DNA from 4 places in the Pseudoalteromonas sp. S408 genome. Region 1 is predicted to be linked to each of the others. Evidence: predicted binding sites of a transcription regulator. Region 1 holds the regulator's gene; each other region holds the start of a gene.

The links. The regulator sigma-54, encoded in region 1, starts transcription at its own class of promoters, with help from an activator protein. The targets are predictions, from matches to a motif close to GTTGGCACGNNNNTNGNNT.
Region 2: the regulator sigma-54 is predicted to act here: its motif matches at 5,166-5,184, upstream of CWB62_RS05180 (BON domain-containing protein).
Region 3: the regulator sigma-54 is predicted to act here: its motif matches at 5,841-5,859, upstream of CWB62_RS05350 (DUF1328 family protein).
Region 4: the regulator sigma-54 is predicted to act here: its motif matches at 5,015-5,033, upstream of nirB (nitrite reductase large subunit NirB).

Annotation. Positions count from the first base shown of each region.
Region 1 is NZ_PNDY01000022.1:106,350-114,098, reverse strand. Features, by position in the region: gene CWB62_RS15790 (YgiQ family radical SAM protein) at 84-2,270, shown strand; gene mgtE (magnesium transporter) at 2,339-3,697, opposite strand; gene CWB62_RS15780 (HPr family phosphocarrier protein) at 3,807-4,079, opposite strand; gene rapZ (RNase adapter RapZ) at 4,123-4,968, opposite strand; gene ptsN (PTS IIA-like nitrogen regulatory protein PtsN) at 4,988-5,440, opposite strand; gene hpf (ribosome hibernation promoting factor) at 5,445-5,732, opposite strand; gene CWB62_RS15760 (RNA polymerase factor sigma-54) at 5,759-7,258, opposite strand; gene lptB (LPS export ABC transporter ATP-binding protein) at 7,328-7,749, opposite strand, start outside.
Region 2 is NZ_PNDY01000004.1:275,233-282,981, forward strand. Features, by position in the region: gene ung (uracil-DNA glycosylase) at 1-412, shown strand, start outside; gene CWB62_RS05160 (DUF3545 family protein) at 482-670, opposite strand; gene tal (transaldolase) at 970-1,920, opposite strand; gene yaaA (peroxide stress protein YaaA) at 2,142-2,921, shown strand; gene CWB62_RS05175 (mechanosensitive ion channel family protein) at 3,047-4,003, shown strand; gene CWB62_RS05180 (BON domain-containing protein) at 4,774-5,094, opposite strand; gene srmB (ATP-dependent RNA helicase SrmB) at 5,335-6,561, opposite strand; gene CWB62_RS05190 (tRNA1(Val) (adenine(37)-N6)-methyltransferase) at 6,637-7,338, shown strand; gene CWB62_RS05195 (alpha-amylase) at 7,490-7,749, shown strand, end outside.
Region 3 is NZ_PNDY01000004.1:309,743-317,491, reverse strand. Features, by position in the region: gene CWB62_RS05375 (peptidoglycan DD-metalloendopeptidase family protein) at 1-741, shown strand, start outside; gene CWB62_RS18625 (hypothetical protein) at 894-1,070, opposite strand; gene CWB62_RS05370 (aldo/keto reductase) at 1,083-2,054, opposite strand; gene CWB62_RS05365 (sodium ion-translocating decarboxylase subunit beta) at 2,194-3,324, opposite strand; gene oadA (sodium-extruding oxaloacetate decarboxylase subunit alpha) at 3,337-5,118, opposite strand; gene CWB62_RS05355 (OadG family protein) at 5,130-5,375, opposite strand; gene CWB62_RS05350 (DUF1328 family protein) at 5,899-6,072, shown strand; gene CWB62_RS05345 (hypothetical protein) at 6,124-6,315, shown strand; gene CWB62_RS05340 (YcxB family protein) at 6,449-6,916, shown strand; gene csrA (carbon storage regulator CsrA) at 6,968-7,159, opposite strand; gene CWB62_RS05330 (aspartate kinase) at 7,251-7,749, opposite strand, start outside.
Region 4 is NZ_PNDY01000014.1:32,251-39,999, forward strand. Features, by position in the region: gene CWB62_RS12825 (gluconeogenesis factor YvcK family protein) at 1-578, shown strand, start outside; gene CWB62_RS12830 (Hpt domain-containing protein) at 575-907, opposite strand; gene CWB62_RS18875 (glycosyltransferase family protein) at 1,282-1,647, shown strand; gene CWB62_RS12840 (sigma-54-dependent transcriptional regulator) at 1,929-3,332, opposite strand; partial or broken gene CWB62_RS18990 (O-antigen ligase family protein) at 3,540-4,004, opposite strand; gene CWB62_RS12850 (DUF4842 domain-containing protein) at 3,956-4,186, opposite strand; gene nirB (nitrite reductase large subunit NirB) at 5,182-7,749, shown strand, end outside; gene nirD (nitrite reductase small subunit NirD) at 7,745-7,749, shown strand, end outside.

The DNA of each region.
Region 1 (7,749 bases):
GTATTTCATCCCCTGTAATGTTGTATATATAAACAAGGCTATGGTGTATAATTTGCGCCTTTTGTTATTCGACGGTCACATTTATGAGCACACTCAAAGCTAAGCGCGCCTTATTCTCTTACCCAAAGTATTGGGCTGAGTGTTATGGCACCGCACCATTTTTACCCACATCACGCGAAGAAATGGATGCACTTGGCTGGGATAGCTGCGACATAATAATTATTAGTGGCGATGCATATGTTGATCACCCAAGTTTTGGTATGGCCGTAATTGGGCGTGTACTTGAAGCGCAAGGGTTTAGGGTGGGTATAATTGCTCAGCCTAAATGGGATACAAAAGATGCATTTATGGAGCTTGGCAGACCAAACCTATTTTTTGGTGTAACGGCCGGCAACATGGATTCGATGATTAACCGCTACACAGCTGAAAAGCGTATGCGCCATGACGATGCGTATACTCCTGACAACGTAGGGGGCAAGCGACCAGACCGTGCTGTGATGATTTATTCTCAAAAATGTCGTGAAGCATATAAAGGTATTCCTATCGTTATTGGTGGTATTGAAGCAAGCCTTCGTAGGATTGCTCATTATGACTATTGGCAAGAAAAAGTGCGCCGTAGCATTTTGTTTGATTCAAAAGCCGATATATTAATTTACGGAAATGCTGAGCGCCCATTAGTTGAAGTTGCCCACCGGATTGCCGGTGGCGAAACGATGGATACAATTCAAGATATCCGTGGTACCGCTGTTATCCGCAAAGAGCCACTACCTGGCTGGCGTGGCAGTGACTCAACTGCAATTGATAAAATTGGTAAAATAGACCCCATTCCAAATCCTTACGGAGCCGATGATGTTGGCTGCAGTAAATCTGAATTTAAACAAGCCGGTATTGATTTAAAGGCTGAAGCTGCAAAGCCCATTACTGTGCAACCAGCGCGTCCTAAGCCATGGGAAAAAACGTATGTTAAGCTCCCAGCCTACGAGCAAGTAAGTGTTAACAAACCTTTATATGCCCATGCTTCAAGGATATTACACCAAGAAACTAACCCTGGTTGTGCAAGAGCGTTGTTTCAACGTCATGGAGATCGCTCTATTTGGGTAAACCCACCGGCTTACCCGTTAGAAACACATGAAATGGATGCAGTATTTGGGTTACCTTACCAACGAATTCCTCATCCAAGCTATGGCGACGCTAAAATTCCCGCTTACGACATGATCAAAACGTCGGTTAATATTATGCGTGGCTGTTTTGGTGGATGTTCATTCTGTTCGATTACAGAGCACGAAGGTCGTATTATTCAAAGTCGCTCGCAAGAATCAATTATTGAAGAAATTGAACAGATCCGAGATAAAGTGCCTGGTTTTACAGGCGTTATTTCCGACTTAGGTGGGCCAACGGCCAATATGTACAAACTACGTTGTACAAGTAAAAAAGCAGAAAGCACTTGCCGACGCTTATCATGTGTATACCCTGACATTTGTAAGCACATGGATACTGATCACACACCTACTATCGATTTATACAAAAAAGCGCGTGATGTGAAAGGGATTAAAAAAGTATTAATCGCTTCGGGTGTTCGCTATGACCTTGCTGTACGCGATCCTCGGTACGTAAAAGAATTGGTGACGCATCATGTAGGTGGTTACTTAAAAATAGCACCAGAGCACACTGAAGACGGCCCATTATCCAAAATGATGAAACCTGGCATGGGCGCTTACGACCAATTTAAAGAGTTATTTGATAAGTACTCAAAAGAAGCAGGTAAAAAGCAGTATTTAATTCCGTACTTTATTTCTGCCCACCCGGGAACCAAAGACGAAGATATGGTTAATATGGCTTTATGGCTTAAATCAAATGACTTTAAGTTAGATCAAGTGCAAAATTTTTATCCATCACCTATGGCCAATGCAACCACTATTTATCATACAGAGATGAACTCTTTACGTAATATTAAAAATAATAGTGAGATAGTGCCTGTGCCAAAAGGAGCTCGCCAGCGTAGATTACACAAAGCTATTTTGCGCTATCACGATACATCAGGTTGGCCAATGATACGTGAAGCACTTCGTAAAATGGGTAAGGCTAATTTAATTGGTAAAGGGCCAAATTGTTTAGTGCCAGAAGAAGGCCGCGATGAAAAAGCGGGTAAAGCCGTTAATAAAGGCCGCAAAAGTGGTCGCCCAGCGCTTACACGTCATACGGGATTTAGCCAATTTAAAAAGGCCAATACAAAACCTAAAGTGGGTGGAAATAGACAAAAAGCCAGGTAGTTTTTACTGAATAACTAAAAACGCGCAGCTATACACTAACTGCGCGTTTTTTTGTGACAGTTTTATAATTATATTAATAGCCAGGTAGCGGTGCCTAAAAAGGCAAAAATACCCACAATATCGGTCACTGTTGTCAGCACTACACTACCTGCAAGTGCGGGGTCTATATTCATTTTTTTAAGTAAAATAGGGATACTCGCCCCAGCCACGCCAGCTACCACTAAATTCATAAACATAGCAAAAGCAAGCACGCCGCCGAGCATAAAGTCCCATTGCCATAGTGCAATGACACCCGCTATTAATAATGACCATAAAATACCATTAAGCGCACCTATGGCCAGTTCTTTCATCATTAAAAAACGTTGGTTAGTTTGATTAATATGACCGACAGCAATACCACGAATAACAAGCGTAAGCGACTGGCTACCAGCAACACCACCCATAGAAGGTACAATGCCATTAAGCACTGCTAATATAGGTAAAATATCGAGTGTGCTTTCAAAAAAACTAGCTACAAAGGCGGCTGCAAGCGCCGTCAATAAGTTAACTCCTAACCATACTGAGCGTTTTTTAGAGCTTTTTAGGACGGGAGCAAAGGTATCTTCTTCATCATCAAGACCTGCCAAGCTCAGTAAGCTATGCTCGGCGTCTTCTCGTATAACGTCGACAATATCATCGATTGTGACACGACCTAGCAGTTGATCATTATCATCAACAACAGGGGCAGAGATCCAATTATGGCGTTCGAATAATTGTGCAACTTCACTTTCATCCATAGATATTGGAATTGACTCACACTCTTCATCCATTAAGTCGCGAACAATTTTTTCAGGTGAATTAGTCAGTAATGTACTCAGCGATAAAGCACCAATAAAGCAGTTATGTTTATCAACTACATACAGATCATCTGTGCCTTCAGGTAACTCTCCACGAAGTCGAATGTAGCGTAGTACTACATCAATGGTAACGTCTGGACGAATAGTTACCGTATCGGTGTTCATGAGCGCGCCAGCAGAACGCTCTTGATAAGACAACGCCTGTGTTGCGCGCTCTCTGTCTTGAATATCCATAGCGCTAACAACGTCTTTATAAACGGTGTCAGGCAAGCTACGTAACACTTCGCCTAAGTCATCGTGCCCCATATCTTCAGTAGCGGCAGCAATATGCTCAGGTTCCATTTGGGCTATGATGCCTAAACGTACGTCTTCTGATAACTCTTCTAGTACGTCACCTTGAACATCAGGGTCAACAAGTTGCCAAAGTAATCGACGAATTTTATGAGGAGACGACTCTAATAATAAAGCAGTATCACATGGGGCGGTTTTTGCGAGCATGCGTCTAACTTGAACAAACTGGCCACTATTAAGTGACTTAGTCACTTGTTTTAGTTGTTGTAGTGGGTAGTCTTGTTCAAAAGCTTCGGGCATTGGCGTCCTTTATTTATATTGTAACTGTTACTTAGTGGGTGGGAGAGTACGAACTATTAGCCAGTTATTTTTGATTATAGTTATTTTATTTAATTGTTAAAAATTAACGTTACTCTTGCTCGTTAAATCGTTGCGAAATAAGCTCTCCAACTGCATTTAAAGCTTGTTTTGCATCAGGTCCTTCACATACCACTTTAACTTCTTTACCTTGGCTACTTTCAAGTAGCATCAGTGCTAATACACTATCACCAGCAGCTTCTTTGTCATCTTGAAATAAAGTGATTGAAGCATCAAATTTAACAGCAAGTTGAGCCAATACTGTCGCGGCTCTGGCATGTAGCCCTAATTTATTTTGTATTAAAAAAGTGTCTTCTATGCGCATACATTACTCTATCAAAGCTGAACAGGTTATTAGTTTATATAAATTATTTTTCTTGTTCTCTGTGGCGTATTTTTACATTAGGGTGTGTAACTGCAAAGCTTTCACCAATTGTTTGCGCTAAATATACAGAGCGATGTTGTCCGCCAGTACAACCAATAGCAATCGTTAAGTAGCTACGGTTATTGCGTTCTAAATGGGGCAACCAGGTTTGCACAAAAGTTTGTATTTGCCATGTGAACTTTTGAACTATGCTGTGGCTAGCTAAATAATCTTTTACTGGCTGGTCTAAGCCATTGAGTGGTTTTAGTTCAGGCTCCCAATGTGGGTTAGGTAAAAAACGTGCATCAAATACGTAGTCTGCTTCTTTAGGAATGCCATGTTTAAAACCAAATGATTCAAATGTGACAATCAGCTGCTTGTCTTTTTTACCTAATATTTTTTCACGAATCGATTCAGCGAGTTGATGAACACTCAAGTCGCTTGTATCTATCATGTAATCGGCACGAGTAGTTAGCACATCAAGCAGTTCTTTTTCTTTTTTTATAGCTAAATCTAGCGGAAGCGAATCGATTGATAGAGGGTGCAAGCGTCTTGTTTCTGAGAAACGTTTAATTAATGTTTGATCTTCACTGTCTAAATAAAATAGTGTTGGTTTTGTAAAACCCGGTAAATATTCAATAATATGATTAAATTCATCTTGTTCTTTTGGCAAGTTTCGCACGTCGATGCTTACAGCGATTTTATCGTAGTTATCAGAAACGCTTCTTACCAAAGAAGGTAATAAATTTACAGGGATGTTATCTACGCAATAATAACCTAGATCTTCAACAACGCGTAAAGCAACCGACTTACCAGAACCAGAACGGCCACTTATGATAATCAACTCCATTAATCACCCTTTAAATTTACTACGATTGGTCAACAATAATTTGATACAGCTCGGCGTCCGATTTAGCACAGCGTAGCTGCTTGCAAAATTCTTTATTTTTTAGTTTATCAGCTATCGTCGCTAGCGTCTTTAAGTGTTGCTGGTTATCGCCATCAGGTACGATGAGTGCAACAAAAATATCAACTGGTCGATTGTCTATAGCATCAAAGTTAATCGGTGTTTCACTTACTAATACTAATGCTAAAGGTTCTTGTGCGCCGCTCATTCGACCATGTGGAATAGCTATGCCTCTTCCTATTCCTGTGCTACCTAGCTTTTCGCGAGTTAATAAAGCGCCCAAAATATCTTGTTGAGACAAATACGGTAATTTATCGTGAGCAAGCTCGCTAATAAACTCTAAAATTCTTTTTTTACTATTAAAAAGGACCGCAGCTTTGCTGCAGTCCTGGCATATAAGTGAACTTAGTTTCATCATATTAGTGTCGAGCAAGCTTCTCTTTGTGTTTAATTACTTGACGGTCAAGCTTATCAATCAATGAATCAATCGCTGCATACATATCTTGATGTTCAGTGGATGCGAATAATTCAGCGCCACTTACATGAATAGTTGCTTCTGCTTTTTGATTTAATTTTTCTATATCAAGAATGACATGAACATTATTAATATGATCAGAGTGCCTTTCTAGCTTCGCAAATTTGGTATTTATATAGTCTCTTAATGAATCAGTTAGTTCTACATGACGACCAGTTAAATTTAGTTGCATAAGCATTACCCTCTTTGTTTAGCGTCTTAGATCAGACTCTTTCGCTGATTTGACGGTGGAATAGCAAGAGATTCGCGGTATTTTGCGATTGTACGTCTTGCTACTTTAATTCCTTGCTCAGCCAATATATCCGCAATTTTGCTATCACTCAATGGTTTTGCTGAGTTTTCTGCTGCGATTAGTTTTTTGATAAGTGCTCGTATCGCTGTGGATGAACATTCTCCACCATTTTCGGTGCTTACATGGCTTGAGAAAAAGTATTTAAGCTCAAATATTCCACGCGGTGTGTGCATGTACTTTTGAGTCGTTACGCGCGAAATTGTCGATTCGTGCATTTCTACCATTTCGGCTACATCATTTAAAACCATAGGTTTCATGGCTTCTGGACCGTGTTCAAAAAAGCCTTGTTGTTGTTTTACGATACAGTTAGTTACTTTTAAAAGCGTGTCGTTTCTGCTTTCTAAACTTTTAATAAACCATTTAGCTTCTTGTAAATGTGAGCGAATAAACTGGCTATCACCGCTCGACTTAACTGTACGCGACATTGCAGCATATTGGCTGTTTACACGAATTTTTGGCATGCTGTCTGGGTTTAGTTCAACAACCCAGCGGCCTTTAATTTTCTTAACTGACACATCTGGTATTACATATTCAGACTCTTCTCGCACTATTGTGTCTGCAGGCTTTGGGTTAAGCGTATGAATAAGTGTCATTACTTCTTTAAGCTCATCTTCTTTGAGCTTCGTTTTTTTCATTAATGTACGGTAGTCGCGAGCAGCTAACAAATCTATGTGCTCGGTTAAAATCATTTTTGTTTCGTCAATAAAAGGGGTGCCTTTATCAAATTGATTTAACTGAATACACAAACATTCTTGTAAGCTTCGTGCTGCAATACCAACAGGGTCAAATAATTGAATACGCTTTAAAACTGCTTCAATTTCATCAAGTTCAACCTCAACGTCATCGTCGTTATCTTGATTAAAGCTCTCTAAAATTTCTTCACAGCTGAGGGTTAATATGCCTGAGTCGTCCACGGCTTCAACTATTGCAATAGCAATCGCTTCATCCGTAGGGCTAAATGGCGTTAGTTGTAATTGCCACATTAAGTATTCGTGAAGCGTTTCAGTCGATGCACCTTGATAAATAGACTCATCTTCAGGCATGGGGCCTGAAGACGATGCTGGGGCGGCACTCATGTACTCATCCCAGCTAACGTCCATTGCCATGTCGTCACTGACGGTATCTTTTGCTAGGGCTTCACCACTGTCTTGTTCATACTCACTGGGGACTTCATCTGCAGATGCACTTACTGTCACTTCATCATTATCTGCTTTTTGCTCATTTTTGCCTGCAAGGTCATCGGCATAGTCTTGCTCCTCAACCTCAAGTAATGGGTTGCTGTCGAGCGCTTCTTGTATTTCTTGCTGAAGATCCAATGTGCTTAATTGCAGCAAGCGAATAGCTTGTTGCAACTGAGGTGTCATTGTAAGTTGCTGGCCCATGCGCAGCTGTAGTGATTGCCTCATGTATCTCTAACAATCCTTTTAAGTTGTTATAATTAATACTAGCAGATGCATACAAATAAGGCGTAAATGTTACAGCCTAAATTGCTCGCCTAAATATACATCGCGTACAGTTTTATCGTTTAATACGTGTTCAGGGGTACCAGAAGCAATCAGTTCCCCATGAGAAACTATGTAGGCTTTTTCGCAAACATCAAGGGTTTCTCTTACATTATGGTCTGTTATTAATACACCAATACCACGCTTTTTAAGGTGTTCAATAATTTTTTTAATATCCAACACTGAAATAGGGTCAACGCCGGCAAACGGTTCGTCTAATAAAATAAACTTTGGATCTGCAGCTAAAGCACGTGCAATCTCTACTCGGCGACGCTCTCCGCCCGATAGTGCCATACCTTTACTGTCGCGAATGTGTTGAATGCTAAATTCATCCAATAGATTATTAAGTGTATCTTCTCTGGCTTGCTTAGTGAGCTCCTTTCGAGTTTCTAAAA
Region 2 (7,749 bases), on a different contig from region 1:
ACCCTCGCTTAAAAATATGTACAAAGAGCTGGCTACAGATATTGAGGGTTTTGTTATACCTGAACATGGTTACTTGCAAACCTGGGCGGAGCAAGGCGTATTTTTACTAAATACTGTTTTAACGGTAGAGCAAGGACAAGCACATTCGCATAAGCATTTAGGCTGGGAGCAATTTACCGATAATGTTATTGCTCATATTAACGCGAACTGTGATGGGGTTGTGTTTATTTTGTGGGGAGCGCATGCGCAAAAAAAAGGAAAAGGCATAGATAGCACTCGCCACTCTATTTTGAGTGGTCCGCATCCGTCGCCGCTGTCGGCTCATCGAGGCTTTTTTGGTTGTAAGCACTTTTCGCGAACTAACGAACTACTGTTAGCGCAAGGTAAAAAGCCCATAAATTGGCAGGTTTAGTTAAATAAGTTTGAACATTAAAAAAGCCCTCATAAATGAGGGCTTTTGTGTAATTGGTGGGTATAGAAATTAAAAATCTAGCTCATCAATTGCAATTGTGTCTGCAAAGTAATCAAATTCCTCTAATTCTTTACGTAGACGTTGTTTATCTTTTATTGCTTCTATTTCGCGCCATTTTCTTTTTTTGTTCTTCTGAGAGGTTTTTCTTTTTTCATCAGGACCTTCTAGTATCTCTAATATATCGTTTAGGCTATCCATGAACTTCTCCTATTGATTTTATTGACCTCAAGAGTACCTATACCACAGGCCTAGCTAAAATAGAATAAAAAAGTGACAGAGATGTTACAAAATTGTGATGGTTAAATGAAGGTTTATACCAGTAAAGTATTGTTTTTAAATATGAACACGTGAAATACAGTTTACGAAAAATTTAAGCCGATGAGAGTTATTTTTCTATAGATAAAAGATGTGAGGGAGGTGGGTTTATTCGCCCGTTTTTTACAGACATAAAAAAACGCCATAAATAATACGGCGCTTTTTTATTTTTTTACAGCAAATTACATTGCCTTGAAGCGTTCTTCTAATTGCTCTTGTGCTTGTGCAAATGAACGAATACCTTCAGCTAGCTTTTCAGTGGCCATTGCGTCTTGGTTATGTAACCAACGGAATTGCGCTTCTGTAAGCGGCTCAGGTTTTGGCTCTTTAGGAATATCACTTTCTAGTAAATATTCTTGTGCGCCTTCAAGGTTAGCTAAGTCTTCTAAAAGGTTAGGGCTAATAGTTAGCTTGTCACAACCTGTAAGAGCAATAATTTCACCCGTGTTACGGAAACTTGCACCCATAACCACTGTTTTGTAATCATGGCGTTTGTAAAACTCAAAAATGCTGCGTACTGATTGCACACCAGGATCTTGTAGTGGATCCGTTGGTTTTTCCATACCGTTGGCAACGTGCCAATCTAAAATACGGCCAACAAATGGCGAGATTAGAAATACATTTGCATCAGCACATGCACGGGCTTGGGCGTCGCTAAATAATAAAGTAAGGTTACATTTAGTCCCTTCTTTTTCTAACTGCTCAGCGGCTTTAATACCTTCCCATGTAGACGCAACTTTAATTAAAATTTTGTCTTTGCTTACACCTTCTTTTTCGTAAAGGCTAAGTAGAGTGTGTGCTTTAGCAATGGTTGCTTGAGTATCAAACGATAAACGGGCATCTACTTCTGTAGAAATATAACCTGGTACAATTTCACTAATTTCTTTACCAAGTAATACAGCAAAATAGTCACATGCAAGTTCTAGTTGTTTAGCTGGCTCTTGCTCGGTTTCTTTTGCATAGCTCCAAGCTTTATCTAGGTAAGGCTTATAAGCTTCAATCTCGCTCGCTTTTAATAAAAGCGACGGGTTTGTGGTTGCATCTTCTGGTTGATGCTTTTTGATCGCTTCAATATCGCCAGTGTCGGCTACGATAGATGAATGTTGTTTTAGCCTTTGTAGAGCTGAAGTCATTTGCTTTCCTCATTCCAAGCAAGTTAAAAGAATAATCTACCCTTAATATATAACATCCATACTGCAACAGTGTGACAATGCTTGATAGGTCTTATGTCCTTATCAATTAAAAAACGGCAATGTATGAATTTTTAAGGGAGGATTTATTTAAACAAAACGTGCTTTTCGTTTCATTTAATGTTGAAATTGACATTAAATAATTTACAAGTCAATAGCTAACTATGATCACTGTTATTTCACCTGCAAAAAATCTTGATTACGACACGCCACCGGCAACCGATAAGTTCACTCAGCCTGAATTACTCGAGCATAGCGAGGAACTCATGAAAGTATGCCGTGAACTAACACCTGCGCAAATTGGCAGTTTAATGAAAATTAGCGACAAGCTTTCAGGCCTTAACGCAGCGCGTTTAAGCGAATGGTCGCAACCTTTTACCTCTGATAACGCCAAGCAAGCCGCGCTTGCTTTTAATGGTGACGTATACGGTGGGTTAGAGGCGAGCACGTTAACTGCAAGTGACCTTGATTATGCGCAAAGCCATTTGCGTATATTATCTGGATTATATGGTTTATTAAAACCGCTTGATTTAATGCAAGCGTACCGACTAGAAATGGGCACTAAGCTTGAAAACTCGCGAGGTAAAAACCTGTATGAGTTTTGGGGCAGTATTATTGCTGACAAACTAAACGAAGTAATAAAAGCACAAGATGCACAATATCTCGTTAACCTAGCTTCAAACGAATACTTCAAAGCGGTAGATAAAAAAGCGCTTAACGCGCAAATTATTACGCCGCACTTTAAAGACTGTAAAAATGGGCAATATAAGGTCATTAGTTTCTACGCTAAAAAAGCGCGTGGCATGATGGCGCGTTACATTATAGAAAACCAAGTAACGCAGTTAAGTCAGCTAAAAGAATTTACCGTTGCAGGTTATTACTTTAGCGCTGAGACAACAACTAAAGAGTTAGAGCCTGTATTTATGCGCGACGAACAAAGCTAACGTGTTAAATACAGCTAAACATATATTTAAAAAGCCATGCAATGCATGGCTTTTTATATGCTGGCGCTAAACTTGCACCTATGAGTAAAGTATTCACATTATTATTTACTCATAGGTGCACAAAAATGATCAGCATACCCTCGATAACAGAAGCCGAAAAACTTATCGAAGAAAAACTCGGCGGTTGGTTTGATGTTGTTATAAGTCACATCCCTAATTTTATAGTGGCGGTTATTATTGCCATTATATTTTCAATGCTAGCGCGCTTTGCTGGCAACCTAATGAAAAACATTTTGCGCCGTTCACTCGACTCACAACAAATAGCCGATTTAATGGCCTCTATATTTAAGGTTATTGTACTGTGTGTTGGGGTGTTTATAGCGCTGGATTTTGTGGGGTTAAAAGGTACGGTTACCTCTTTATTAGCCGGTGCGGGTATTGTTGGTTTAGCCATAGGTTTTGCGTTTCAAGATATGACCGAAAACTTGATTGCGGGTATCGCAATGGGTATACGCAAACCCTTTAAAACAGGAGACGTAATAGAAACCGACGATGTGTTTGGTTCAGTACACTCAATAAACCTGCGCAACACGCTAATAGAAAGCTTTTACGGGCAGTTAATCTTAGTACCTAACAAGGTATTATTTAGAAATGTGTTAAAAAACTACACCACACTCGGGGTTAGACGCATAGAAGTACCGGTAGGCATTTCGTATGGTGACGACATTGAAAAAGCGAAAGAAGTTATTGTAGATAAGATTAACGATTTGGACTTTGTTATTCGTAAAAACGAAACCGATGTTTATGCCGAAGGCTTTGGTGACAGTAGCATTAATTTATTGGTGTGGTTTTGGATTAAATACCCAGGTGAACCAGACTTTATGACAGTGCGCCATAAAGGTGTAGTCGCCGTTAAACAAGCGCTGGATGAAGCTGATATTAGTATTCCATTTCCTATTCGTACGCTCGATTTTGGTATTAAAGGCGGTGAAAAACTCGATGCCATGATCAGCGATAAAATAAGCCAGCAATCATCAAATAAAGGCAACGCTAGTGGAGCAGATTCAAGCCAAAACGAATAAATGAGCCATTAATACCATTGGGAATTATTTACTCACTCTTAGCGCACTTTTACATTTATATGTGCGCCGTTAGCTAAAGAAAAAAATGACTTACGAGTCACAACAACTAAATGCAGCTTTATAAAGCTGCATTTTTTTATGGCTACTTAAATGTTTGAGAAGGTGAGAACAACGTTAACTAATTATAAATTTATGTCTACTTACCTTTTGAGATGAAATTGGAAGCGGGCTATGTAATATATCGATAAGGCTAAGGCTATTGTGTAGTTACTTCCCGAAACCGACGATAACGCAGCATAAATATAAAACATGCAGTAACCTTTGAGGTCCCCCCATAGGTTGCTTCTCCTTGTTGCTTAAAGAATAGGTCATAAAGAGCAAGTAGGGCATATGAGCTGTATACGACTTTAAGTTATAAGTACATAGGCGTAGTCATTAAAATAATGCAGAAGTAGGGACCGAGCTTACTGGGTCACAAATCGCGCACCTTAGTTATGTTACGCCTAGATAGAACACGCTTTAATAATGGCAGTTAAACAGGCCTAGCCTTAATATAAATTTATTATTTAAAGGGTAAATTGTTTAGGCAAATATCAGGTTGTAAGGTATGCAATTTACAATTGGTCTTTGGCGGTAAATAAGAGGTAATTAAAGCAAGTTTATTTTTGTAGTTAATGTGAGTTGTAAGTAACTACAGGCACAAAAAAGGCGCAGCATGTGTCGGAGTTGCGCGCTGCGCCTAGGATCAATTGAGTTAATAAAAGTGTGATTTAAATAACACTAATTTTGTTACGAATGATTTTAACCCCATCCATATTTTCTAAAAATTTTTGTGCAAGCGCACGTTCAAAACCTGTTTGCGCTTGACCATGTAATACTACCTCGCCATCTTTAACCTGAACGCGAATATTGCTTAATGCAAAGTTAGGGTTAGTACGAAGTGTGCTGGTAATGGTTTGTTGTAGGTTAGGTTGAGTTGCTACGCTGCTCACTACGGCTAGGTGCGTTGCTGCACTCACTTTGGTAGCACATGCTAACAAAAATAAACAACAAAACGAAACTAAAGCAATAGTTAACTTTAAGCGGTTCATAACTCAATCCTTTTATATCAATTAAAAATTTAGCCAAACCATTAAGTATTCTGGCTATTCTGTCTCTAATAATACAAGTTCAGTGCCATTGTTAATTTATTGAAATATAAGGGTATTTCATTAAGTGGGAATTCAGGTGGGCAATAATTACATTTAAATGGGTAGGTGTTACATGCTCTGGTTACATTTGTAACGCGTATTAAAAAGCCGGCATGCGCCGGCTTTGATAAAAATGCTAAGTTATTTTTTCTTTTTAACTTTCGCTTTTTTCTTCGCTTTCATTTTTACCGGATCTTTACGCTTTTTAGCGGGTGGCTTAGCTTCTTTATGCTGCGGCTCTATGCCTTTAATTACACGACGTTTAAGCTTTTGTTCAATGTAGCGTTCTACTTTGTACAAAATACCAATATCGTGCGCTTCCACTAATGATATAGCGATACCTTTTTTACCTGCACGACCCGTACGGCCAATTCGGTGTACATATACGTCAGCTGTTCGTGGCATGTCAAAGTTAATAACATGGCTAATGTCAGATACGTCAATACCTCGGGCGGCTACATCTGTTGCAATCAATATTTTAGTGCGGCCGCTATGAAAGTTTTCCATTGCTTTCATGCGCTTGTCTTGGGGCATTTCACCACGCAGCCAGGCGGCTTTTACGCCGTTATTAGTTAATTCACCAATGAGTGTTTCTAAACGCTCACGGGTTTTAACAAACACAATAGCTTTACTAACGTCTGGGCCGTTAAGGGTATTGACTAAAAGTTCTAGTTTATGGTGGTAATCATCAGCAAGATGAACCCACTGGTGAATTTTAGCTTTTTCTTTGCGTGACGACTCAGCTTCTAATAGAGCTGGGTCGTTTAATGTGGTTTCTGCAAATCGCTCTACGCTGTCGCCCTCAAGGGTAGCAGAGAACAAAAAGCACTGACGGCGGTTTTTAGCTTCGTCACAAATACGGCTCATTTCTTTTTTGAAACCCATGTCTAGCATGCGGTCGGCTTCATCAATAATAAGCATTTCGACGTGTTCAGCATGAAAGTTTTCAGTTTCAAGGTATTCCATTAATCGCCCTGGAGTGGCAATTAACACGTCGTTATTTTTTTCAAAAATTTCTTTATGCGTTCCGTAGTTAATACCGCCGGTTACTACACCTATTTTCAGGTGCGTACGTTTTGCTAGTAACTCACATTGCTCATGAATTTGATAAGCCAGCTCACGTGTTGGGGTCATTATTAATACGCGAGCAAAACCAGGTTCACGGCGCGGAAAATCCAATAAGTATTGAATAGCAGGAATTAAAAATGCCGCTGTTTTACCTGTGCCAGTTGGCGCAGACGCTAAAATATCACGTCCCTGAAGGGCTTCAGGAATAGCTTGCTGTTGAATACTGGTCGGCGTTTCGTAACCCATTTTATTAATGGCGTCGAGTAATTTGGTATCAAGATCAAATTCAGAAAATTGCATAGAGTGTCTAAAATAGTGGACAATTACGTTGATTATACGCGCTATGCTGCGCTTGGTGAATGAAAAGGTGAAAAAATGTCTGGTTTTGCATTTAAACAATTTAAGGTTGAACACGACCATTGCGCAATGAAGGTTTCAACCGACGGCATTTTGCTTGGCGCGTGGGCAAACTTAACAGATGCAAACACGTTATTAGATATTGGCACAGGCACAGGGTTATTGGCGTTAATGTGTAAGCAGCGCAGGCCAACATTGAGTATTACCGCGATTGAAATAGATAAAAACGCATACAATCAAGCATTACAAAACGTAGCAAATAGTCCGTGGCCAAATATAACTATTCAGCACCAAACTATTCAAAGCTTTAATAGTGATGCTCCCTTTGACGTAATCATTTCTAATCCGCCTTATTTTAATCACAGTCTAAAAGGCAATAATGCTGCCCGAAACACTGCACGCCACACTGATGGTTTAAGCTTTGAGGAGTTAATTAACGCGTTTAGGCAACTAAGTCATTCACAGTCACGATTTTGTTTAATACTGCCAAGCACTGAGGCCGAGGTATTTATTGAACTTGCCGTTAAACATGGACTTTATTTAAATGCACATTGCCAAGTGCAAGCGACACCTAGTAAACCTATAAGCCGCAGTTTAATGACATTTAGCTACCTACAATCACAAACCGACAATTCAACGCTATGCATTAGAGAGTTAAACAACAATTACACCACTGATTACGTTGCTTTGTGTAAGGCGTTTTATTTAAAAATGACGTAACTGTATGGATGATTATCTAATAATAAAGGATAGTTTACCCATAATGCATACGTATTCAGTTGTTATTTAATCAATCTCAAGACTAGTGTTAACCACTTGTAAATAACGAAGAGCATGTTGTTTAGCTCGCCAACATTTGGAAACACACACTATGAAGCTGAATAAAATTGTCACCACCGCCGGTTTAAGCCTAGGTTTGCTTTTACCTAACCTTGCAGCTGCTACACCCACTACGTTTGTTCATTTATTTGAATGGAGTTGGCCCGATGTCGCACAAGAGTGTGAGCAGTTTTTAGGACCAAAAGGGTACGCTGCTGTACAGGTTTCTCCACCTAACGAACATATTACAGGCAACCAATGGTGGACTCGCTATCAACCTGTGAGCTACCAACTGCAAAGCCGAGGCGGTAA
Region 3 (7,749 bases), on a different contig from region 1:
GGTTTAAGCGAGCGCCAAATCATGAACTTTGCTGATATTTTTGGTTGGGATGTAGACTTTGCTAACGACATTCGTAAAAACGATCAATTTGGTTTAATTTATGAATCTCACTATGTTGAAGGCGAATTTATTGGTACCGGTAAAATTATAGCGGCTGAGTTCATTAACCAAGGGCAACGCTTTACAGCAATTCGACACACCGATGGCAATTTTTATACCCCCGAAGGCCGTAGTATGAAAAAAGCATTTTTACGTGCCCCCGTTAATTTTAAATATATTAGCTCGAGTTTTAACCCACGTCGCTTACACCCAGTTACAGGGCAAGTAAAAGCACACCGCGGTATTGATTACGCTGCACGTACTGGCACACCCGTTGTTGCATCGGGTAATGGTAAAGTGGTTAAGGCAGGTTACAGTAAGTACAATGGTAACTACGTATTTATTAGCCACGGTACACAGTATGTCACCAAGTATTTACACCTTAACAAAAAGCTTGTTAGAACAGGTCAAAAAGTAAAACAAGGAGACAAAATTGGTACTGTAGGTGCTACAGGTCGAGTGACTGGCGCGCATTTACATTATGAGTTTTTGGTTAACGGTGTTCACCGTAATCCTAAAACGGTTAAATTACCAAAGTCTGAGCCACTCCCCCGCTCTGAGCTTGCTAAATTTAAACCTATTGCCGAAAACTTTATTGCTCAATTAGAGCGTAATCGCGAATTACAACTAGCACTTAAGTAACCGCGTTATTAATTTATTAAAAAGCCCTTGCAGGTTTAGCCTGCAAGGGCTTTTTTAGTGTTTTTATTTTAAAAATAAGTTGGTTAGCTCACATAGAGCCGTTCTACATTAAAGGCTTTGCATCTTAATTTTATATTAATAGCTTTACACACCTAATTCATTAATACATAAATAAGTTGAATAACTAAAGAGCCCATCACTAATGGCCAAATATATTTACTGTATTTTGCCGCCCCCTCAAGCCCCATTTTGCTTTGGTACTTTTCAAGTAATGGGATCAGTATTGCCAATGCTATAAATAAACACACTAAAATAATAATTACGTTCATTAAAAACCCTCTTTATGGCACTTCACAGCCTTTAGCGCTTTCATATAGGGCATACCAATGCTCTCGGCTTAAATGAACATTAATAGCCTCACACGATGCGTTTATACGCTTAGCGTTAGTCGTGCCAATAATGGGTTGAATCGATGCAGGGTGGCGCAGCAGCCACGCAAGTACAATTGCCTCAGCAGAGGTACCATAAATTGCAGCAAGTTTATTTACTAAAATACTTGTGTTGATATCGGCTTGCGACGCCTTTGATAAATCGCCACCGGTATATAAACCTTGGCACAAGCTACCCCAACTTTGTATTTGAATATCAAAGCTGCGGCAGTATTCAATGCTACCGGGCGTAAAGTTAATGTCTTTACCGTCGCTGTTACCAACATACAGACCTTCGTCTATAAATTGATGTTTTTGCAAACTGGCCTCTATTTGATTGGCAACAATCGGCATATCAAGGGCATGCTGTAAAAAGTTGATTTGGTGTTGCTGCATGTTTGATACGGCAAAATGTTTTACTTTGCCACTTTCTTTTAAACAGCTAAATACACGTGCAACTTCATCAACTTCCATTAAAGGGTCTGGACGATGAAGCATTAGTACATCAAGGTATTGCGTATTTAATCGCTTAAGTGAGTTTTCTACCGACTGCTCAATCCAATCTGCTGAAAAGTCATAGCGCTTAGGGCCCTGGTCGTCAGCAAATTTTATTCCGCATTTTGACTGAATATACATGTGCTCTCTAAGTTCTGGTCGCTCACTCAGTGCCTGACCAAATACCTGTTCTGCTTTACCAAAAGTGTATATATCTGCATGATCAAAAAAATTAATGCCGCCTTCAATCGCGTTATCAATGCATTCGTGGGTTTGTTTAAGATGTGCGCTGGTAATTGGGTCTTTATTCCAACCGCCTCCCAACCCCATACATCCAAATACAAGTTTACTAACATTAGGTAAATAGTGAGCCAGTGGAGTGTGAAGCATAATGATCATCCTTAAAATTGCGAAGAACCACCACTTTAAACAAAAAACTTAAAACAAGAAACCATTAACGAACAGAAATTCAGGGCAAAAAAAAGCGCAGTAAACTGCGCTCAATGGTTGGTTGAAATCTAAAATCAATTTAGCCAACAAGTGCCAACAAAATACCTGCAGCAACCGCACTGCCTAACACGCCCGCCACATTAGGACCCATTGCGTGCATAAGTAAAAAGTTATGTGGGTTATTTTCAAGTCCCACTTTATTTACTACGCGAGCAGCCATAGGAACAGCTGATACACCAGCGGCACCAATTAACGGGTTAATAGGTGTTTTAGATATTTTATTTAAGCCTTTAGCCATAAATACACCTGACGCTGTACCAATACCAAAAGCAAGGGCGCCCAACACTAAAATACCAATAGTTTCTAGCGTTAAGAAATCATCTGCTGCAAGCTTAGAGCCAACCGCTAACCCTAAAAATATGGTCGTTATGTTGATAATTTCGTTTTGCGCACTGTTACTTAAACGGTCAACAACACCCGACTCACGCATTAAATTACCTAAACAGAACATACCTACTAGCGGAATTGCTGCTGGTAAAAACATCGCGGTTGCAGTGAGTACCATAAGTGGAAAAATAATTTTTTCCTTTTTAGATACTTTACGTAGCTCAGGCATTTTAATTTGGCGCTCTTCAGGCGTTGTAAGTGCACGCATAATAGGAGGCTGAATTATTGGTACTAGCGCCATATAAGAGTAAGCAGCCACTGCAATTGCCCCTAATAAATCAGGCGCTAGCTTTGAGGCTAAAAATATTGCCGTTGGGCCATCAGCCCCGCCAATAATAGCAATAGCTGATGCATCTTGAAGCGAAAACTCAAAACCAGGTATGAAGTTAAGTAAAATTGCACCAAACAAGGTCGCAAAAATACCAAACTGAGCCGCAGCCCCCAGCAATAACATACGTGGGTTTGCTATTAGCGCACTAAAGTCAGTTAATGCACCAACACCCATAAATATCAATAGCGGAAAAATCCCGGTATCTATACCCACATAGTAAACTGAGTACAAAAGCCCGCCAGGGTCAGACATACCAGCAACCGGGATATTAGTTAATATCGCGCCAAAGCCAATTGGTAATAAAAGCAGAGGCTCAAAGTTTTTAGATATCGCTAAAAACAATAACAAACAGCCTACAGCAATCATTATCAAGCCAGGAAACGTAAAGTTAGCAAGACCTGTTGCATGCCAAAGGTTTAAAAGACCTTCCATTTATACGACTCCTTAAGCCAACGCAATAATTGCGTCACCAGTGGTCACTGAGTCACCCTCAGACACAAGCACTTCAGCAATTGTACCAGTATGCATTGCACGTACTTCAGTTTCCATTTTCATGGCTTCCATAATCACAACAACATCACCTTCGTTTACAACCTGACCCGCTTTCACTTTAACTTTAAAAATATTACCAGCTAAAGGTGCATTTAGCGTTTCACCTGAAGCCACTGAAGCAGACTGAGGTAAATGTTCTGAATCTTTTAATGTGACTTCTTTAAGTTCACCGCCTTGCGCTACGACAACGTCGTAAACTTTACCGTCTACCTTAACGCTATATTGCTCAGCCTTAACACTGTTACTACTTGCTGATGACTTGGCTGGCGATTTACTTGTGTTATCGTCTTCGCTTGGAACCGGTTCAAATGCATCAGGATTATTACGGTTTTTGATGAATTTTAAACCAACCTGTGGGAATAACGCATAAGTAAGTACGTCGTCTATTTTATCCTCAGCAAGCGTTAAACCTTGCTCTTGTGCTTCTTTTAATAGCTCAGCTTCAAGTGTTTCCAGCTCAGGAGCAATGTTATCAGCAGGACGACACGTAATAACGTCGCTGCCATTGAGTACGCGCTCTTGCAGCTCTTTATTCATTGGAGCTGGTGTTAAACCATATTCGCCTTTTAATACGCCTGCGGTTTCTTTAGTGATAGTTTTATAACGCTCACCTGTCAGCACATTAAGTACAGCTTGAGTACCCACAATTTGTGATGTTGGTGTAACAAGAGGAATAAAACCTAAGTCTTCGCGTACACGCGGTATTTCAAGTAGTACTTCGTTAAGCTTATCAGCGGCACCTTGCTCTTTAAGTTGGTTTTCCATGTTAGTTAACATGCCACCTGGTACTTGAGCGAGTAAAATACGTCCATCTACGCCTTTTAAACTCCCTTCAAACGCTGCGTATTTTTTACGAACATCTCTAAAGTAAGATGCAATTTCTTCAAGTTGGTTTAAGTCAAGCTCAGTATCTCGCGCCGTACCTTCAACAATTGCTACAATGGTTTCTGTTGCTGAGTGACCGTAAGTCATACTCATAGACGAGATAGCGGTATCAAGCATATCAATACCTGCATCAATCGCTTTTTGGTACGTAGCAGTACTTAAACCTGTTGTAGCATGGCATTGCATAGCAATTGGAATCGACACTGTTTCTTTCAGCGCTTTTATAAGCTCTTCTGCGTCATATGGCTTTAACAAACCCGCCATATCTTTAATACAAATTGAATGACAACCCAGCTCTTCTAATTGCTTGGCCAGCGTTAACCACATATCAAGTGTATGAACAGGGCTTACCGTATACGAAATAGTACCTTGAGCATGAGCACCTACCTTAACAGCCGCTTTAATGGCTGTTTCTAGGTTACGTACATCATTCATTGCATCAAAAATACGAAACACATCAACACCGTTTTTGTGTGCGCGCTCAACAAACTTTTCAACAACATCGTCAGCATAATGGCGGTAACCTAATAAGTTTTGACCGCGTAATAGCATTTGCTGCTTAGTATTTGGCATCGCTTTTTTAAGCGCACGAATACGTTCCCACGGATCTTCACCTAAATAACGAATACAAGAATCAAAGGTCGCACCGCCCCACGATTCAATTGACCAGTAGCCTGCATCATCTAATTTACTTGCAATCGGTAGCATGTCACCTAAGCGCATACGCGTGGCAAGTAATGACTGATGCGCATCACGAAGAACCAATTCTGTTAATTTTAATTTAGCCATGTGTGTGCCCCTTATTTGTTATTTGATTTGTACTGAGCAATGGCAGCACTAATAGCAGCGATGTGCTCATTTGGCACACCTTGAGATTTAAACGATGGTGACTTAACTGGAGTCGCAACTTCGACAGGGCTAAAACGCGCCACTAAGTTAGACATTATTGTAACTGCGCCAATTAATATCGAAAGAAAGACAAACACTCCAACCATACCTGTTAGCATTAAGCTACCAGCGGTTGTAAGTACAGCACCTATATCCATTTTTCTCCCCTTGAAACCCATATCGAAAATAAAAAGTCGATTTAGTTAAATATTTATTCACTAGATAATAACAAAACAAATAGCTTTGTCTAGCCATTGTAAATTGGTAAAACCAATTAAAATAAAAATAACATATAACCAAATTTATTAACCACAGCAAAAACCCTTACCCATCAACACCCCATAATACACACAAAAAATACTCACTATATTTATAAGCTATAGCTGAATTTTTAACAAAGCCGAATTCCCCGCACTTTACTGAACCTAAAATCACTCATAATGTGTAGAAAAAAACAAACTTGTTAATTGGTCTTACCAAGAGAGGCTTTTTTAAGCACCCTTTAATTGCAACCTATACTTGTGTGTGAATAAGTTACACAACCCAACGTAAAAGTTACCAATTTAACAAAGTCAAAAAACAAACAAAAACATACAAACCACTGATATAAAACAAAAATATATTATGGCACAGTACTGGCATTAACTATTGTGTACAAATTTGATAACCAAGGAGAAAACAATGTTACGCTGGACAATCACATTTTTAGTTATTGCTTTAATCGCTGCAGTGTTGGGTTTTGGTGGCATCGCAGGTGCCGCAGCTGGTATAGCAAAAATTATATTCTTTATTTTTATAGTACTTTTAGTTATTTCGTTAGTTTCGGGTGCGCTACGTGGTAAATCGCCCAGGTAGGCATATACTCAACTAACACTACAATTTTATTTATTTACAAGGAATTACATTATGAACTCTACAACTTTAAAAGCAGCACTAATTGGTCTTTTCGCAAGTTTTTTCATCATGGGTTGTCAAGATAACAACGCAGAAGAAGCCGGTGAACGTATTGATGAAGTAGTAACAGATGTACAAAATTCTGTTGAAGATACGTGCGAAGAAGTCAAAGAAGGCGTAAACGCTGAAGAAACTAACTGTTAATCGTTAGTATATTATTAAAAAAACGGCTCTTAAGCCGTTTTTTTGTGCCTAAAATAAATGCACGCATTATAAAGCTGCTCATTTATAAGCGAACTTGCTAAAATATATAAAACGATTTTTAAAGCAAGGCACTATGTCATTTTCAACCACCTACACACTTGATAAACCCTACTTTTACGAATGCTTTGACGAATCACTTCCTTACAGCAAACGCGCACAACCTAAGTACTTTTTACTGGTACTGTTAGTCTCGCTTGGTTTATTTAGCATTTACGGTTTAGCTGATCATTATTTAGGAACATTTTTGATCATGGTTGCTGTGCTTGAATGCGTTGCTTTTTATTACCGCAGGCCATGGTGGGTGACCAGACAAATGTTTAGCCGAGCATCAGGTTCTGAGGTTACACTCACTTTTGATGATGAAGGCATTAAATCGGCAAACCATTACAAAAGCTACCAACTAGCTTGGCAAGACATCGCTGAGGTAATTGAAACGCCACGGGGCGTGTTAATTAAAAATAAAAACAGCCTGCAATATATTTCAAAGCAAATACTCACAGATGAAATGCTCGATTTTATAAACAAAAAAGCCACTCAATGAGTGGCTTTTTGACTTAACTAAATAATTTATTTAGCTAGGTATACGTGTTGATTAAGCATTGCCCGGATTAGGGTTAGACTTTTCAGCTTGTATACGCATGTAAATTTCTTCACGATGCACTGATACGTCTTTTGGTGCGTTTACACCAATTCGAACTTGATTTCCTTTAACACCTAAAACGGTCACTGTTACTTCGTCACCGATCATAAGGGTTTCACCTACTCTACGAGTTAGTATTAGCATTCTCTTGCTCCCATGTTCCAATTAAAATTATAAGATTCCGCTTATCCATATTAATGAAAAATAGACTAAAAAGTAAGTAAAAACTCACTATCTATCTACTTTCCGTTAAAAATGCTTTATGTAATGCACGAACTGCCAACTCAAGGTACTTTTCATCTATTAAAACAGAGATTTTAATCTCTGAAGTAGACACTAAAACAACGTTAATATTTTCCTGCGCCAATGCATCAAAAAATAAACTGGCAACACCCCAGTGCGATTTCATGCCCATACCAACAGCAGATACTTTTGCTACGGTTGTTTTCCCGCTTATATCTTCAGCACCTAAGGACACCTTTTTCTCGGTTAGTAATTCAAGTGCTTGCAGGTAGTCATTCGAGTGCACAGTAAAAGCATAGTCTATTTTTTCAAAGATATGATTAACTTGATTAATCATATCTATTTCGATGCCGTTATCAGCAAAAAGTTTCAATATTTTTACAAGATTTTGAGTGCCACTTTGTACACCCTGTACCTTAATTAAGCACTCATCTGCGTTAAATGCAATACCCGAAACAACTTTACTTGGTATGTCGTTTTCCTCAAACGTA
Region 4 (7,749 bases), on a different contig from region 1:
GCTCTGCAACAAAAGCCATTGCGCATTTTAATATTATGCTCGGTAATTCAGAAACCGTTTTACCCATGACAGAGGTACCCACCGACCTTGTTGCTGAACTAAACAATAATGAAAAAGTAATTGGCGAATGTGAAATTGATTCACTAACCTCTTTGCCTAAAAGTGTATCACTATCTGAAGATGTCCCTGCAGGCCCGGGCTGTGTAAAGGTCATTTTAGAAGCCGATTTAATCATTATTGGCCCACGGAGCATTATTACGAGTATTTTACCTGCGTTTTTAGTGGAAGAAATAGCGGCAGCTATTCAAAAAACATCGGCGTGTCGTATTTTTATCGAAAACTCAAAAACAGAAAAAAGCGTCATGAAAAACACTTCAACACCGGGTGTTGATTGGCTTGCAGAACAACTAAGTTTTAAATTATACCATTTAAATATTCCGTCTTCTGCAATTAAAGAAATATTACAGGGTAGTAAAACTATCCTAAAAAACAGAGCCCATTTACACGACATAGATGAGCTAAACAATGTGTTTACTGGGTTGCTTAAAATGCCCATACAATTAAGTAATCATTTTTAAATGTTTTGGATAACAGCTTCTAGCTCTTTAAAGGTTTCTGTGCTTTGTTGTTCTGCTGTTTTTAATAATAAATCGAGCTGTTGTGGAGTATGTTCAACTTTTACGAGTGACTCTATTGAGTTACAGGTATCTCCCAAGCTGATAGCACCAAAACTATAGGCACTGCTTTTAAGGCTATGTGCGCTAATTTCTATCTCACTGACATCCTGTGTATTAACCAAGATTTCAACTGTTTTTTTTGACTCGTTAATAAACGTTTTTAGCAGCTCTACTGCTAGTTCGTTACCAACATCACTTTTAAGCTGTTCAATTATTGAGCAATTAATCATATATATCTTTTGGGGTTAGTTATAAAATTCAACGTTGTTTTATTTGTAGACTCTTTGATGCTTGGTGGTATGGAAACACACCTAGTTGAACTGTCAAAGCTACTCACTAACAACCACATTTGCAGCTACATTATGTTTTACCAGGATCACAAAAATCAAGAATTTTATGATTTGCTTAACCAAGAAAATATAAGGTATGAATTTTTAAAAGGAAACCTAAGTAGCCTACTAAAACAATTAAAAAGCTTAGATTCAAACACCGTTATTCATACTCATGGTTATAAGGCCGTTTAGTATGTAAAATAACTAGGCATCGCTGTATTAGTACCTACTATGCTGGTGAAGCTGATACAGGTAAACTAAAACTTTACAACATGTTAGATAAACTACTTTCCCCTTTATCAATAAACTTCGCCGTCTCTAAACAAATAAAGCATTCAATTAAAAATGCACAGTTACTCGAAAATTTTATCGCTATTAATAAATCCCAAAGTCATAGTAAAAAATTTAAAACAGGCGTTAACATTGTTTTTGTTGGTCGGTTATCATTTGAAAAAGAACCTGATATGTTTTGCAGGTTAGCCGGAAATATGCAACAAGATTTAAACGTTAAGTTTCACATTTTTGGTGATCGCCCTATAAAAGACGAACTACCAAACTTACATAACCTTGAGTACCACGGACTAGTTGAGCGTAATACCATATGGAAAAAAATTGATGTATTACTTATTCGCTCATGAGAAGAAGGACTACCAATGGCACTACTAGAAGCCATATCAGAAAAAATTTATAATTAGCAGCGCCGTAGGTGCTATCCCCTGTATTATTAAACACGGAATTACAGGGTTTTTAATACAAGAAACAAATACACAACACTTTGAGCAACAGGTAGAAAAACTCTCTCACAATCCGAAGATCACACCAATACTATTATCAATAACGCTTACAGGACGCTAGAGGAACGTTTTTCTGGTAAACAGCAATTTAAACTACTCAGGCAAGCGAATACTGGTACATAAGTTTATTCGAGCTCATCCCAGCTTTTAATTTTTCTGTACAATGTTGAAGGGCTCACATCGAGCAGTGATGCCGCTTTAGGCACATTCGATATACATAGTTTTATAACGTGCTCAATGTATTCTTTTTCTGCAAGCCATAGCGGCTTAACTTCGCCTTGAGACGTTGCCATATCAAACGCTGCTGTTTCAATATTTGACGATTGCGTGTTGGTGATTGGTGTTTGTTGCGTCTGACTTTTTGAGCTGACCGGTAATGCGGGTATCATATCAGTATCAATATATTGCTCAGGGTGAAGTACTAAGACATTACGGATCACATTTTCGAGCTGCCTTACATTACCTGGCCAACTGTACTGCATAATCAGCTGCTTTACCCCCTCCGAAATACTTTTATAAGGATGATTTTCTTCCAATGCGAGTTTTTCAAACAAGGCTTCGGCAATTTCGATAATATCGGCTCCGCGCTCTCTAAGTGGTGGCAGCTCTATCGGAATAACATGGAGTCGGTAATATAAATCTTCTCTAAAACGGCCGTTTTCTACTTCAATAAGAGGATCTTTATTAGTTGCACAAACAAATCTAACGTCAACTTTTACTTCTTTTTCACTGCCAACTTGCTGGTAACTCCCTGTTTGTATAAATCGCAGAAGTTTACTTTGCAAATTAATATCCATCTCACACAATTCATCTAAAAACAGCGTTCCCCCGTTGGCCTGCCCTGCAGCACCCACTCTATTGGCAATAGCGCCAGTAAACGCTCCCTTTAGATGTCCAAAAATTTCACTTTCAATTAAATCCTTTGGTATTGCGGCACAATTTAAGGCGACAAAGGGTTGATTAGCTCGATTAGACGCTTGGTGAACAGCTCGTGCGCACAACTCTTTACCCGTACCACTTTCACCTGTTATGAAAATAGTGGCCTTGCAGGCAGACGCCGAGCTTATAATTTTATAAACGGTCTGCATTTGCTTTGAGCTGCCAATCAAATCAAAGTATTTTCCGTTTTCGTATTTGTTTTTATATTGTGTAACGGTTTGCTTTAAGTTTTTAATTTTCAGTGCGTTGTTAACCGTTATTCTAAAGCGCTCTGCTTCTATTGGTTTTTCTAAAAAGTCGCTCGCGCCTAGTTTTATTGCCTGAATGGCTATTTCTTTTGTTGCATTCCCAGTTAATACAACAACTTGAGGCGAATTATCGGGTTCTAACGTCGCTAAAATATCAAGCCCATTCATATCTGGTAGCATAACATCCAGCACTATAAGGTCTGGGTGAACTTTATTTATGATGTCTATGGCTGTTTGGCCGTCACTTGCCACAAGGGTGTTAACACCGGTTGATAGTAAATAAGATTGGTACATCATTGCTAAAGACTGCGTATCTTCAACGATTAAAACTGTGGGTAGCATAAAGAAGTCTCAGTTGGCGAGTAGCTGTTAATTCAATAAGATAGAATGTATGCTTATAATATAGCTATAAAGTCCCACGTAATGCAAATTCAGTTAATTATAATTAATGAGGCGTCATCAATTTCTTTAGAAAGGGTAACTTGTGAGTTTCTCCATAAACAATGTGCAAATTCCTCAGACGTTTGACAACCTTGAAGAATAATTCCACCTTTGATATAAAAAGAAACTTAAAATAGCGGTAATACCCAGTAAGCCGCCTCGGCTCTGTGTGACTATAACGCCAGAAATAGCTAACAACAAACCTACGGCTGCAAATATAGGACGACATTTATTCGCACCTTTATCAAACAGTTCTGCTGCCAAAAAGGACACTGGAAACATCAACACTAACGATAGATCGTTAGGGTCTCCTAATTGCGAGCGATACTCACGAGAAATAGTGACACGTGTTCCCTCAACCTAACCAATGCCATTCATTTTGTTAATTAACGCAGCCACAGCAACCAAAATACCCGAAATCATTATGCCCATTCGCACTAAACTAAAATGCGAAAATCGGATTAACCACCAGCTAATGGCAAATACTATTATAAATACTTTCACTAGCACACCGGCCCAGTACTCTATTGCCATGCCTTTATTAGAGGCGCTAAACACGCAAACGGCAAGCCATTTTCGTTAAGAAAATACAAACCATTGCCTTGCACACTGGCATCGTCTGCATTTGTTACGCTGTATAGTGAAGTATCAAACGCTTCTGTCGGTGCTTGGCTAGGACACGATTCGAATGGTTGACTAAGCACAGCGCACGGAAATGCAAGTAAGCACGCGGTTGCAAATTTGTTTAGTTTCATAATTTAGCCCCTAATGAATTTAGTGTTTAAACCATTGCAGGGTCCGTTCCAAAACTTAAGCTATTGAAAATCAATATGTAAAATATAAACAACTTAAGATTCATGCATCTTGCAATAGATTAAGTTGCATTTTGCAAAATACACAAGCGCGTGTAGAAGAGAGGTTTTTATGTTTACTTATACTTCATGCTCTGGCTTTGTTTAATGAATATGCTTTAATAAAATGATTATATTGAAAGCAGTGACAACTATTTTTAAGACTAAAACAACTAACTGAGGTGTTAGTCTGTGCGATTTAATCTAAAACTCAACGTGATATAAGGGATTAATATGAGCATTATGTTCGATATGTTTTTATGGCTAATAATTGATACGGCCTTTGGTTTTTTATTTTATTCAACCGGCTGCCTCGTGCTAAAGGGAGTCACTTTCGGTAGTTATAAAATGCAATTTAAGGATTTTGCTAGCTTTAAAAAAGGTAAGTCAAATAAAGTCATATCAATTATTATTCTGGGCGTTAGTTTTCATTTAGCTTTGATTACTCTTTTCGTCTGTATAAATAATCAATAACTTAGTGATAAAATCTGTAATCACTAGCCCTAACTTGGGTTCTTATCACTCATGTAATGTGCGCTGTATGCAACGTAGTTTTAGCTTAACCTTCAAACTCCCACCTATACGGTCCTCTATTAAGTAACTTGTGCATTATTAGTCCCAGATACATTTAAACTGCACTAATTAATACAAACCTTGCACCAAAAAAGCACTATATTTGATTCTACTATTTACAAAAAACATTAATAACCCTATTAATCAGTAACTTATTTTTATGGCTAGGTTATTGCTTTAATAAAATACAAGTCCGTTATTTTAACGGCATACATTTAGGTTGTTATGACCACAGGCAAAGAAGCCCGCTCGCAGTTACATGAATTTGTATCTGAGGCGGGCTTTTTTGTTTTTAACATTTAAACCGTCACATTAAGGAATGCCTAATGCAAACCTCGCAAAAAATACTCATTATCGGCAATGGTATGGTCGGACATCATTTTGTTGAGCAAATGCGCCAAAGCGATTACAAAGCAAATATTACAGTACTTTGTGGAGAAGCAAATCTTGCATACGACCGCGTTTATTTATCAAGCGTGTTTGATGGCAAAACAGCCGCCGATTTAGCACTAACAACTTTAGATAACTATCAACAACTTAATATTAATGTGCATACTAAACAGTGGGTTGAAGGCATTGATAGAAAAAACAAAGTAGTAACCACTCAAACTGGCGATCAATACCCGTACGATAAGCTTGTACTTGCTACGGGCTCTTTCCCGTTTGTACCGCCAATTAAGGGGAACGATCAACCCCATTGCCTGGTTTATCGCACCATAGAGGATTTAGAGCAAATAAAAGCCAGTGCCGCAGCCAGTAAAAGTGGTGTAGTAATTGGTGGTGGTTTATTAGGACTTGAAGCCGCAAACGCCATTAAACAATTAGGGCTTGATACGCATGTTGTTGAGTTTGCACCGCAACTTATGGCTGTACAGCTCGACGGGCAAGGCGGCACGCTATTAAAAAATAAAATAGAAAAACTAGGCGTTACCGTTCATACCTCTAAAGCAACCAGCGAAATAGTTAAAGGTGAAACTAGCCGCTTTAGATTAAACTTTTCAGACGGTACGTTTTTAGAAACCGACTTAATTTTGTTCTCTGCCGGTATTCGCCCTTATGATCAACTGGGCAAAGTGGCTGAACTAGAACTTGGCGAGCGTGGCGGTATTATTATTAATAACCAGTGCCAAACCTCAGACCCTGATATTTTAGCTATTGGCGAGTGTGCCTTGTGGGACAAAAAGCTATTTGGTTTAGTGGCACCTGGCTACAACATGGCCCGCGTTGCAGCAAGCCAGCTAAGTGGCGGCGCACTTGAATTTTCAGGTGCCGATATGAGCACTAAATTAAAGCTACTCGGTGTTGAAGTAGGCTCTATTGGCGATGCTCATGCAAAAACACCTAACTGCAAAGAGCTTATTTACCAAGATCCAATTAGAGACTGCTATAAAAAAATCATTCTAAATGAAACCGGCGATAAGCTGCTTGGTGCAGTACTTGTTGGCGATACTAGTGATTACGATACGCTACTTCAGTACATGTTAAACGACATGGACTTACCAGAACATCCTGAGTGTTTAATTTTACCGGACAGCGCTGGCGCACCTTCATTAGCGGGCAGCGCCCTACCCGATACCGCCACCATTTGCTCGTGTCATAACGTGAGTAAAGGCGACATTGTGGGTACTATTGATGGTGGCTCATGCGATTTAGCCGCTGTTAAATCGTGCACAAAAGCAGCCAGTGGTTGTGGTGGCTGTGCCGCTTTACTTAAATCGGTAGTAGATGATGAGTTAGCGAGTCGTGGTGTTGAAGTAAACAACCATGTGTGCGAGCACTTCGCGTATTCGCGCCAAGAGCTACTGCATATGGTTAAAGTAGAAAGCATTAAAACCTTTGATGATTTATTAGCTAAACACGGTAGTGGGCATCATGGTTGTGAAATTTGTAAGCCTGCAATCGCTTCTATTTTAGCCTCAACATGGAATGACTTTATTTTAGAACCTGCCCATGTTGGCCTACAAGATACTAACGACACTTACCTTGCTAATATGCAAAAAGACGGTTCGTACTCTGTAGTACCGCGCATTGCAGGCGGCGAAATAACACCCGACAAACTCATTGTCATTGGCCAAGTAGCAAAAGACTTTAACCTTTATTGTAAAGTGACTGGTGGACAGCGAATCGATTTATTTGGCGCACGTTTAGAAGAGCTACCCGTTATTTGGGGAAGACTCATTGAAGCTGGCTTTGAGACAGGCCACGCTTATGGTAAGTCTCTTAGAACGGTTAAATCCTGTGTGGGAAGCACGTGGTGTCGTTATGGTGTACAAGACAGTGTTGGCCACGCAATAGAAATTGAAAACCGCTATAAAGGGTTACGCTCACCACATAAATTTAAAATGGCCGTGTCGGGTTGTACCCGTGAATGCGCCGAAGCACAAAGTAAAGATATAGGTATTATTGCCACCGAAAACGGTTGGAACCTATATGTGTGTGGTAATGGCGGAATGCGCCCTCGTCACGCCGATTTATTTGCTACCGATTTAGATACAGCCACACTTATTAAATACATAGACCGCGTTTTAATGTTTTACATAAAAACCGCCGACAAATTACAGCGTACGTCTGTATGGATGGAAAATCTTGAAGGCGGCCTAGACTACCTTAAAAGTGTAGTAATAGATGACAGCTTAGGTATTTGCCAAGAGCTTGAAGAACAAATAGAACTTATTACTCAAACATACGCCTGTGAGTGGAAAAAAGCAGTAGAAAGCCCTGAAGCTTCTAAGCGTTTTCGCCAGTTTGTTAATAGCCCTAATCCCGATGACAATATTTTATTTGTACAAGAGCGTAATCAAATTCGCCCAGCTACAGATGCTGAAAAACGCGAACAACTAATTACTCAAAACCGTATTCCAGTAATGGAACTTGAAGAGGAGCAAGCTGATGTC